2 regions of the Deferrisoma camini S3R1 genome follow, and region 1 is predicted to be linked to the other one. Evidence: riboswitches for the same ligand, from Rfam matches in the RefSeq annotation. Region 1 holds a riboswitch; the other holds the start of a gene.

Region 1 (4,204 bases):
GCCGGGGGTGCTCACGGCGCCTCCCCCTTGCCCCTGAGGGCCCGGGCGAAGTCCCGCCCGAAGCGCCCCCCCCGCTCCAGGTCGGCGTCGCTCGGGGCCCCCACGAACTCGAAGGGCTCGAGCACCTGATCCCAGCGAAGGGTCTCGAACCACCGCTCCAGTTCCCTCTGGGCCCCGCCGCTCCACCCGTAGCTGCCGAACCGGGCCACCTTCTTGGCCCGCACGGCCTTGCGGCCGGCCATGTCCAGCACGTGGGCCATGGGTGGGAACAGCCCGGCCTCGTAGGTGGGGGCCCCGATCAGAACCCCCGAGCGGGTCCACAAGGACGGCAGGATGTAGCTCACGTGGGCCCGGGTCACGTCGAAGATCTCCACCGGCACCCCTTCGGCCGACACCCCCTGGGCCACCGCGTTCATCACCGCCTCGGTGTTGCCGTACATGGACCCGTACAGCAGGGTAATCCCGGGATCCCCCGCCTCCCCGCCGTACCGGGCCCACCGCTCGTACAACCCCACGATGCGCCCCGGGTCCTTCCGCCAGATCAGGCCGTGGGACGGCGCGACCACGTCCACCCGAACCTCGGCCAGCTTGGCGATCGCCTTCAGGACCATGGGGCTGAACTTGGCCACGATGTTCACGTAGTAGCGCAGGGCCTCCTCCTCGTACCCGGCCAGGTCGGGGCACTGGTCGTCGAACACCCCGCCGCGCAGCGCGCCGTACCCGCCGAAGGCGTCGCAGGAGAACAGCACCCGCTCCGACTCCTCCAGGGTCATCATGGTCTCGGGCCAGTGCACGAACGGGGTCGAGAAGAACCGCAGGCTCCGGTTCCCCAGAGAGAGGACCTCGCCGTCGGCCACGGCCCGCACGTTTCTGCGGATCCCGTAGAACGAGTCCAGCAGGGCCACGGTCTTGTCCGTGCCCAGGATCGTGACCTGAGGCGCGATCCTGAGCAGGGTTCGCAGAAGCCCCGAGTGGTCGGGCTCCATGTGGTTGATCACCACGTAGTCCAGCGACCGGGGATCGGCCACGGCCGCCACCTGGTCCAGGAACTCGTCCACCTTGATGGCCTTGGCCAGGTCCACCACGGCCGTCCGCTCGCCGCGGACCAGGTACGCGTTGTACGACACCCCCCCTGGGGTGATCGGCCAAAGCCCCTCGAACAGGTCGGTGGTGCGGTCGTTCACGCCGATCCAAAAGATCCCGTCTCGGATTCTCACGGGAGGCATGGCAACTCCTTTCGTTGGGCCTTTGGCCCGCTGGAATGCTGGGAGGCTGGGAGGTTAGGGGGCTTGAAAGGATCCCCCACCTTCTAGGCATCACCATGCCTCTTCACCTGCACCTCATGGTCCGGGGGCCATGCTTGGAACACTCTGGAATCAAGTAGGCTTTCATGCGCCCTAGCGTCCTAACCTCCCAGCCTCCTAGCGTCCTAGCGGAAGTTACCAGGCCTCGGCCAGGATCTCGAAGTGGGCCTGGGGGTGGGCGCACGAGGGACACTCCTCCGGGGCCTCGGTGCCCTCGTGGAGGTACCCGCAGTTCCGGCACCGCCACACCACCGGCTCGTCCCGGCGGAACACCCGCCCGGCCTCCACGTTGGCCGCCAGGGCCCGGTAGCGCTCCTCGTGGTGTTTCTCGGCCACCGCGATCGCCAGGAACACCTTGGCGATCTCGTCAAACCCCTCCTCCCGGGCCACCCGGGCGAACTCGGGGTACATCTGGGTGTGCTCGTAGTTCTCGCCCTCGGCCGCGGCGAGCAGGTTCTCCAGGGTGGACCCGATCACCCCGGCCGGAAACGCGGCCTGCACCTCGGCCTCGCCGCCCTCCAGGAACTTGAACAGCCGTTTCGCGTGCTCCTTCTCCTGATCCGCCGTCTCCTGGAAGATCGCCGAGATCTGTACGAACCCCTCCTTCTTGGCCTTGCTTGCGAAGTACGTGTACCGGTTGCGGGCCTGGGACTCCCCGCAGAACGCGGTGAGGAGGTTCTTTTCGGTGCGGGTTCCCTTGATCGACGCCATGGTGTTCCTCCTGTGGTTGGGCCCGGCCGATGCCGGGCAGGTGATGGTCCGGAGGCAAACCTACCCAGGAATAAACCCTTGTCAAGAAAATTTCCTAATATACCCCCCAACGAGATCGCGGACAGGCCGTGGTCCCTCACCGGTCCCGGCAGTCCGGCTTGACACGCCTGCCATCCCCGCGGTAGCGTACGCGCCACAATTCGGATCGACGCCCGCCGGTGCCCCGCTGGGGCTGAAAAGGGAAGAGGGGTGCGAATCCCCCGCGGACCCGCCGCTGTGAGCGCTGACGAAGGGCCACGAAGCCACTGGCCGGAAGGCTGGGAAGGCGGCCCCGAGGACGACGCGCGAGCCAGAAGACCTGCCGGCATGGGCTGCCCACACGAACCTCCCCGGGCTCTTGGGAGGGTGGGATCGTGAAGCGGTGCTTCGAAAACGGGAAGCCCGCACGCCTTGGCGCGTGCGGGCTTTTTTTGTGGCGCGCCGGCGCCGGGGAGACGCGGGAGCGGTGGCAGGAAAAGCCTATTTGGTGGGCGCCGGACCGGGGCGGCCCGATCTGATCACGGTGCGGGGGCTTCGGGTCCTGCGGCGGGCCGAGGTGGTGATGTACGACCGGCTCGTGGCAAAGGAACTGGTGGACGAGGCACCGTCCGCGGCCGAACGCATCGACGTGGGCAAGGCCCCGGGCCGCCACGCGCTGCCCCAGGACCGGATCAACCAGATCCTCGTGGAGCGGGTGCGGGCCGGCCGGCGGGTGGTGCGCCTAAAGGGGGGTGACCCGTTCGTGCTGGGGCGGGGAGGCGAAGAAGCCCTGGCCCTCGCGGGGGCGGGCCTCCCGTTCGAGGTGGTCCCTGGTGTGACCTCGGCCGTTGCCGCCCCGGCCTACGCCGGCGTGCCGGTGACCCACCGGGGGGTGGCCCATGCCTTCGCCGTGGTCACCGGCCACCGCTCGAACGAGCAAGAGGTCTCGGACTGGGGGGCCGTGGCCCGGGTGCCCACCCTGGTCATCCTCATGGGCATGGGACGCCTGCCCCAGATCTGCGAGGGGCTGATCCGCGCGGGCCGCGCCCCCGACACGCCCGCGATGGCGGTGCGGCACGGCTCCACCGATCGCCAGCGGGTGGTGCAGGCGACCCTCGCCACCCTCCCGATCCGGGCCCGGGAACTGGGTCTGGGTGCCCCGGCCACGGTCGTGGTGGGCGAGGTGGTGAACCTGGCCCAGGACCTGGCCTGGTTCCGCCCGGGCGTCCCCCGGGACCAGAGCGAGGCGGCCGGGACCGACCGACCCCTCTGGCACGAGGCGGCCCTGACCTGGAAGAAAGCGGTCCCCGATTGAGATCCCAACCCGAACTCCGTCTGGAGGTGGAACCATGAACACCGGCACCGTCCTGTACATCACCGATGCGAAGCACGCCCCCGACCCCGTGGAGCTCCCGGCCCGGGCCGCAGCCCTGGGCTTCGATCCCCACTGGGTGGCGGTGGCAGGCTCGGCGCCCGGGTGGCCCACGCCCCAGGATGCCATGCTCTCCCTGGCCGAGCGGGGCGCCCACCGGATCGAGTTCCGGGCCGCGCACCCCGAGCCGGCCGGGAAGATCCGGGTTTCAGCCCACGGATACCGAATGCTGGGGTGAGCCCCGGCGAGTCCCCATTCCCCCATTTCCCCCAGAAAGGAGGAACCATGCGACGTTGGACCCTGACCCTGCCCCTTCTGATCCTGGCGGCCCTGTGGGCCGTGCCCGGGCCGGCGGGTGCGGCCCAGCTGCTGACCCGAACCCTCAAGGACAAGCCGGCCATCGTGATCGCGGCCTTCGGCACCAGCACCCGGGCCCAGGTCACCTTCGACGCCTTCGAGAAGCAGCTTCGCAAGGAGGTGCCCGGCTACGAGATCCGCTGGGCCTTTACCTCGGAGATCATCCGGGAGCGGGTCAACAAGCGCTGGGCCAAGCAGGGCATCCAGAAGCGCCTGAAGAGCCTGCAGCAGACCCTCGGCGACCTGGAGGCTGAGGGGTACACCAAGGTGGTGGTGCAGCCCCTGCACATCTTCCCCGGTGAGGAGTACGAGGAGGTCTTGAAGATCGTGGAGCACTACCCGGGTCTGCGGATCGAGACCGGGGAAACCCTGCTTCAGCGGTGGGAGAGCCTGTTCGAGGTGGTGGAGGTGATCTCCCAGGACTTCCTGCCCCCCGAGGAGG
Region 2 (4,204 bases), 250 kb from region 1:
GGCCTCCTCACGGGCTCCGGGGCTGTGGGTCAGGATCTCGGTGGCCAGCTCCATCTCCTTTGCGTCCTCCTCGGCCCACCGGGCCCGCACGGTGTAGATGCAGTAGGCCAGGGTGCCCTGGGCCAGCCCCACCACGGTGGTGGTGAACGCGATGACCAGGTCGGTGGAGAGCCTCGCCATGTCCCCCTGGCCCAGGGCGGCGAGCCCGGTGCCCATGGGGATCAGGGTGCCCATGAGCCCCAGGCTCGGACCCACCCGGATCACCAGCCGGACCCGGTCCAGGGAGGGCCGGAGGCTCAGGATGTGATCCTGGAGCAGACTCTCCACCCGGACCTCCCGCAGGTCCTCCTCGGCCTGCAGGAGCTCCCGCAGCCGGCTCACGTAGGCGCGCACGGCAGGGGACTCCTCAGCGAACGAGGTTCCTCCCTGGGGCCCGGGGCGCGTCCGGCGCCGCCGGGCACGGTCCAGCCCCTCGGCCAGGAACGAGCCGGCGCAGGTGAGCATGTACAGGGTCAGGAGGACGAGGAGCGCGAGCACGGGGTAGAGGAGGGAGCTCGAGACCACGTAGATGAAGCTCTTGAGCACGGCGCCTAGATTCATGGGGATCTCCTCCGCAGCCGAGCGGCCCAGCGGGCCCAGCCCACGAGAAACGCGACGGTCAAGGCGGTCCAGGTGGTCCGGGCGTGGGACGGGGGTATCGGAGCCGCCCTGCCGGTGTGGGAGGCGAGACGGTAGACCCCCTCGATGTCCCCGAACTGGGGCATGATCACCACGGCCGCGAGAAAGTAGGCCCCGATCCCGACCATGGCCCACCCCAGGGTGCGCTCGGGGGCCGAGCGTGCGCGCCGTCGACTTGTCAGAATCACGGCGGCCGTGGCTCCGGCCACCCCAACGAAGGTCCCGTACGCCCCTGCCACCGCCCAGGCCGCGGTCCCGGGAAGAAGGGCCACCAGGAAGCCGGTGATCAGCAGGACCACGGTGAGGCACACCGGGCACGGGACCACCAGGAGCCAGTGGGCCCGGGTGGGCCGGGCCGCGGCGGCGGGCTGGCGCAGGAGTCGCACGCCCCAGACGAGAAGCCCGGCGGCGAGCACCAGATGCACCGTCATACCCGAGGCCACGAGCCTTTGGATCCGGGGCAGGTGCGTCGCCGGGTCCAGGCGTGGGGCAACGGCCAGGGCTCCTGCGAACAGGGCGGCGTAGGCGGCCGCGAAGCCGGCGGCCACGAGGACGCGACGGCCGGCCCCCTGCGCCCCTTCCAGGCCGTAGGCCAGGCCGACTCCCCCTTTTGCGGCGAAGGCGCCGGTGGCGAACAGGATGCCGAGGACGAGGCTCTTGATCTCCATGGGCTGGGATCTCCGGACCTACAGGCGGTCCATGGCCGTTTGGATCTCGTCGACGAACACGGCCACCGCCTCGGGCACGAAGCCGAGCCCTCGGTACAGCTCGGAGTCACCGAACCGGACGGTGGGCACGTCCACCCGCTTGCCGGCCGCCTCCAGCTCGGAGCGCCAGCTCCCCTTGCCGTTCTCTCCCATCACGTCGTTCATGACGTGGTCGCCGGCCACGACCATGAGCGGGATGAACCGCACCCGTTCTCCGGGGTGGACCAGGGCAGCGGTCAGCGTGTCGTCGGGGGGCACCACGCCCTCCACCATTCCCAGATAGGTGTTGGGGTGGTGACGCGCCAGCGTCCGTTCTAGGCCCAGATAGACGGCGTTGGCACCGGAGGCCGTGGAGGGGGTGCCGTGGGCCACCAACACGTTGCATCCCTCGTCCGGGGGCAGGAAGTCGTGGGACAGGGCGCCGAGGAGACGGTGGAGGCTCTTCCAACGGTGGAGCAAGGTGCCCCCCACCTCCGTACGGAGCCCGGGAAAGCCGGCCACCGTGGCCAGGAGCCGGTCGTACATCTCGCCGGGGACCACGTAGAGGGGCTGGACCACGGCCCGGGTGAACCCGTCGGCCTGCAGCTCGGCCAGGGCCTCGGGTACGCTGCGAAGCCGGGTTTCCGGGGAGCGGCCGGTGTTGAGCTTCTTTCGGATCCGGTCGGAGGCGTAGGCCCACCGGATCTCGTGGCCGGGAAGCCTTCGGCAGAGCTCGCGGTCGAGGAAGGAGAAGGTGAGGGAGGCCCGGGTAGTGGTCCCAAAGGCCACGATCAGGACGGCGGGAGCGGTCGGCTCCCGGCCGTCGGGGCGGGCTCCCCGAACCGGACAGACGGGTCCACGAACTGTCGTTCTCGGGCTCACGGCGCGTCCTCCCGGGTCCCGGAGACAGGGGAGGGGCAGCCGCGGCCACGAAAAAAGCCCGCACGACGAAGTGCGGGCTTTCCGTATTCAAAGCGCCATCGGATTCCCCACCCTCCCATGCCCCGGGGAGTTGCGGTGGGCTGCTACGCCGGCAGGTCTTCTGGCTCGCGATTCGTCCTCAGGACCGCCTTCCCAGCCGCATCCGGCCAGTGGCGTCGTGGTCCTTCGTCCTCGCTCACAGCGGCGGGTCCGCGGGGGATTCTCACCCCTCTTCCCTTTTCAGCCCTCTCGGGCACCGGCGCGCGTCCTATGAAATTGTTCGCCGGTTTATAGGGGAAACCGGGCGCCGTGTCAAGCGGGACTGCAGGGGGGGCCGGTTCAAGTTCTCCCGTGCCGGAACCGAAACGTTTCCCAGCGGCACCGGGCAGAGGAGGATGGCCGGGGTCTCACCATAGGTCCCACCCAGGAAGGGGGGGCAGGAAAAGAGAGAATGATCAAAGAACCCCGCGTCCAACTGTTCGACCTGATCGAGTGCCTCTCGAAGGCCATGGATCTGGTCTGCCCATCGCTGGTCAACCACCACGAGCGGGTGGCCTACATTGCGTTCAGCATCGGCGCGGAGATCGGCCTTCCGCCCGAGCGGCTGAGGGAGCTGGTGATGGCCGGCTCGCTCCACGACAGCGGGGCCCTGTCCCTGCGGGAGCGGCTCGACGCGCTGCGGTTCGACGTGGAGGATCCGTTCGAGCATGCCGAGCTCGGGTACCTGCTCCTCCGGAGCTTCGAGCCCCTGGGGGCGGTGGCCCGGCTCGTGCGTCACCACCACGTGCACTGGGACACCCGTGGGGAGGTTTCGGACGCCGTGGGGGAGGACGTCCCGCTGGAGAGCCATATCCTGCACCTGGCGGACCGGGTGGCCGTGCTGATCCGGGACGGGGAGGAGACCCTGGGTCAGGTCAGGGGGATCTGCGAGAAGATCGAAGAACGTTCGGGCACCCTGTTCTCCCCCGAGCTGGTGGAGGTGTTTCGCTCCTTGGCCGTGAAGGAGTACTTCTGGCTCGACGCGGCCTCCAACTCGCCGGGCGGTGTGCTGCGGAGCATGGTGGGGCTCGAGACCACCGAGCTTGGGCTCCGGGGACTTCTGGGCCTGTCGAACCTGTTCCGGCAGATCATCGACTTCCGGAGCCGGTTCACGGCCACCCATTCCGTTGGGGTGGCCGTGAGCGCCGAGGCCCTGGCCCGGGAGGCCGGCTTCTCCGACCGGGAGTGTCTCATGATGCGGGTGGCGGGCCACCTGCACGACCTGGGCAAGCTGGCCGTGCCCGTGGAGGTGTTGGAGAAGCCGGGTCCGCTCACCGGGGGAGAGCTGGGGATCATCCGCAGCCACACCTTCCACACCTACCGCATCCTGGAGCCGATCCGCGACCTGGAGACCATCAACGCCTGGGGCGCGTTCCACCACGAGCGGATCGACGGCACGGGGTACCCGTTCCACCACCGGGGCGAGGACCTGTCGCTGGGCTCACGGATCATGGCCGTTGCCGACGTGTTCACGGCCGTCACCGAGGACCGGCCCTACCGGGCGGGCATGGCCAAAGGGGAGGCCCTTCGGGTCCTTCAAAGGATGGCCGAGAGAAGAAGTCTGGATCGGTCGGTGGTGGTGATGCTCGAACGCCGGTACGACGAGATCAACGCCGCCCGCATCGCCGCCCAGACGGCGGCCGACGAAGAGTACCGAAGGTTCCTGCCGCCCGACGAACCCAAGCGGCACGTCGGGTGAGGGGGGGCGTCCTCAGCGGCGAGCCCCCTTGGCCACGGTGTAGGGCGGACGGTTCCGGTCCAACATGTAGTGCCGGGGGTTCACGTACTTGCCGTCCACCTTGACGGAGTAGTGCAGATGGGGGCCGGTGGAGCGGCGGCCGGTGGAGCCCATGAGCCCGATCCGGTCGCCCCGGCGGACC

What was found. A riboswitch is a leader RNA that binds a small molecule or an ion and turns the genes downstream of it on or off. The one in region 1 is predicted to bind cobalamin.
Region 2: linked by a shared signal. The riboswitch ahead of DEFCA_RS0116150 (sirohydrochlorin cobaltochelatase) and the one ahead of cobA (uroporphyrinogen-III C-methyltransferase) in region 1 are both predicted to bind cobalamin.

The regions. Positions count from the first base shown of each region.
Region 1 covers NZ_JAFN01000001.1:3,398,578-3,402,781, reverse strand. The annotation lists gene DEFCA_RS0115000 (Fur family transcriptional regulator) at 1-15, opposite strand, end outside; gene DEFCA_RS0114995 (FprA family A-type flavoprotein) at 12-1,226, opposite strand; gene rbr (rubrerythrin) at 1,440-2,015, opposite strand; cobalamin riboswitch at 2,215-2,395, shown strand; gene cobA (uroporphyrinogen-III C-methyltransferase) at 2,521-3,348, shown strand; gene DEFCA_RS0114980 (hypothetical protein) at 3,383-3,643, shown strand; gene DEFCA_RS0114975 (sirohydrochlorin cobaltochelatase) at 3,691-4,204, shown strand, end outside.
Region 2 covers NZ_JAFN01000001.1:3,645,201-3,649,404, forward strand. The annotation lists gene DEFCA_RS0116135 (MotA/TolQ/ExbB proton channel family protein) at 1-600, opposite strand, end outside; gene DEFCA_RS20980 (DUF2162 family putative transporter) at 597-1,346, opposite strand; gene DEFCA_RS0116150 (sirohydrochlorin cobaltochelatase) at 1,365-2,246, opposite strand; cobalamin riboswitch at 2,380-2,561, opposite strand; gene DEFCA_RS0116155 (HD-GYP domain-containing protein) at 2,737-4,023, shown strand; gene DEFCA_RS20985 (peptidoglycan DD-metalloendopeptidase family protein) at 4,036-4,204, opposite strand, start outside.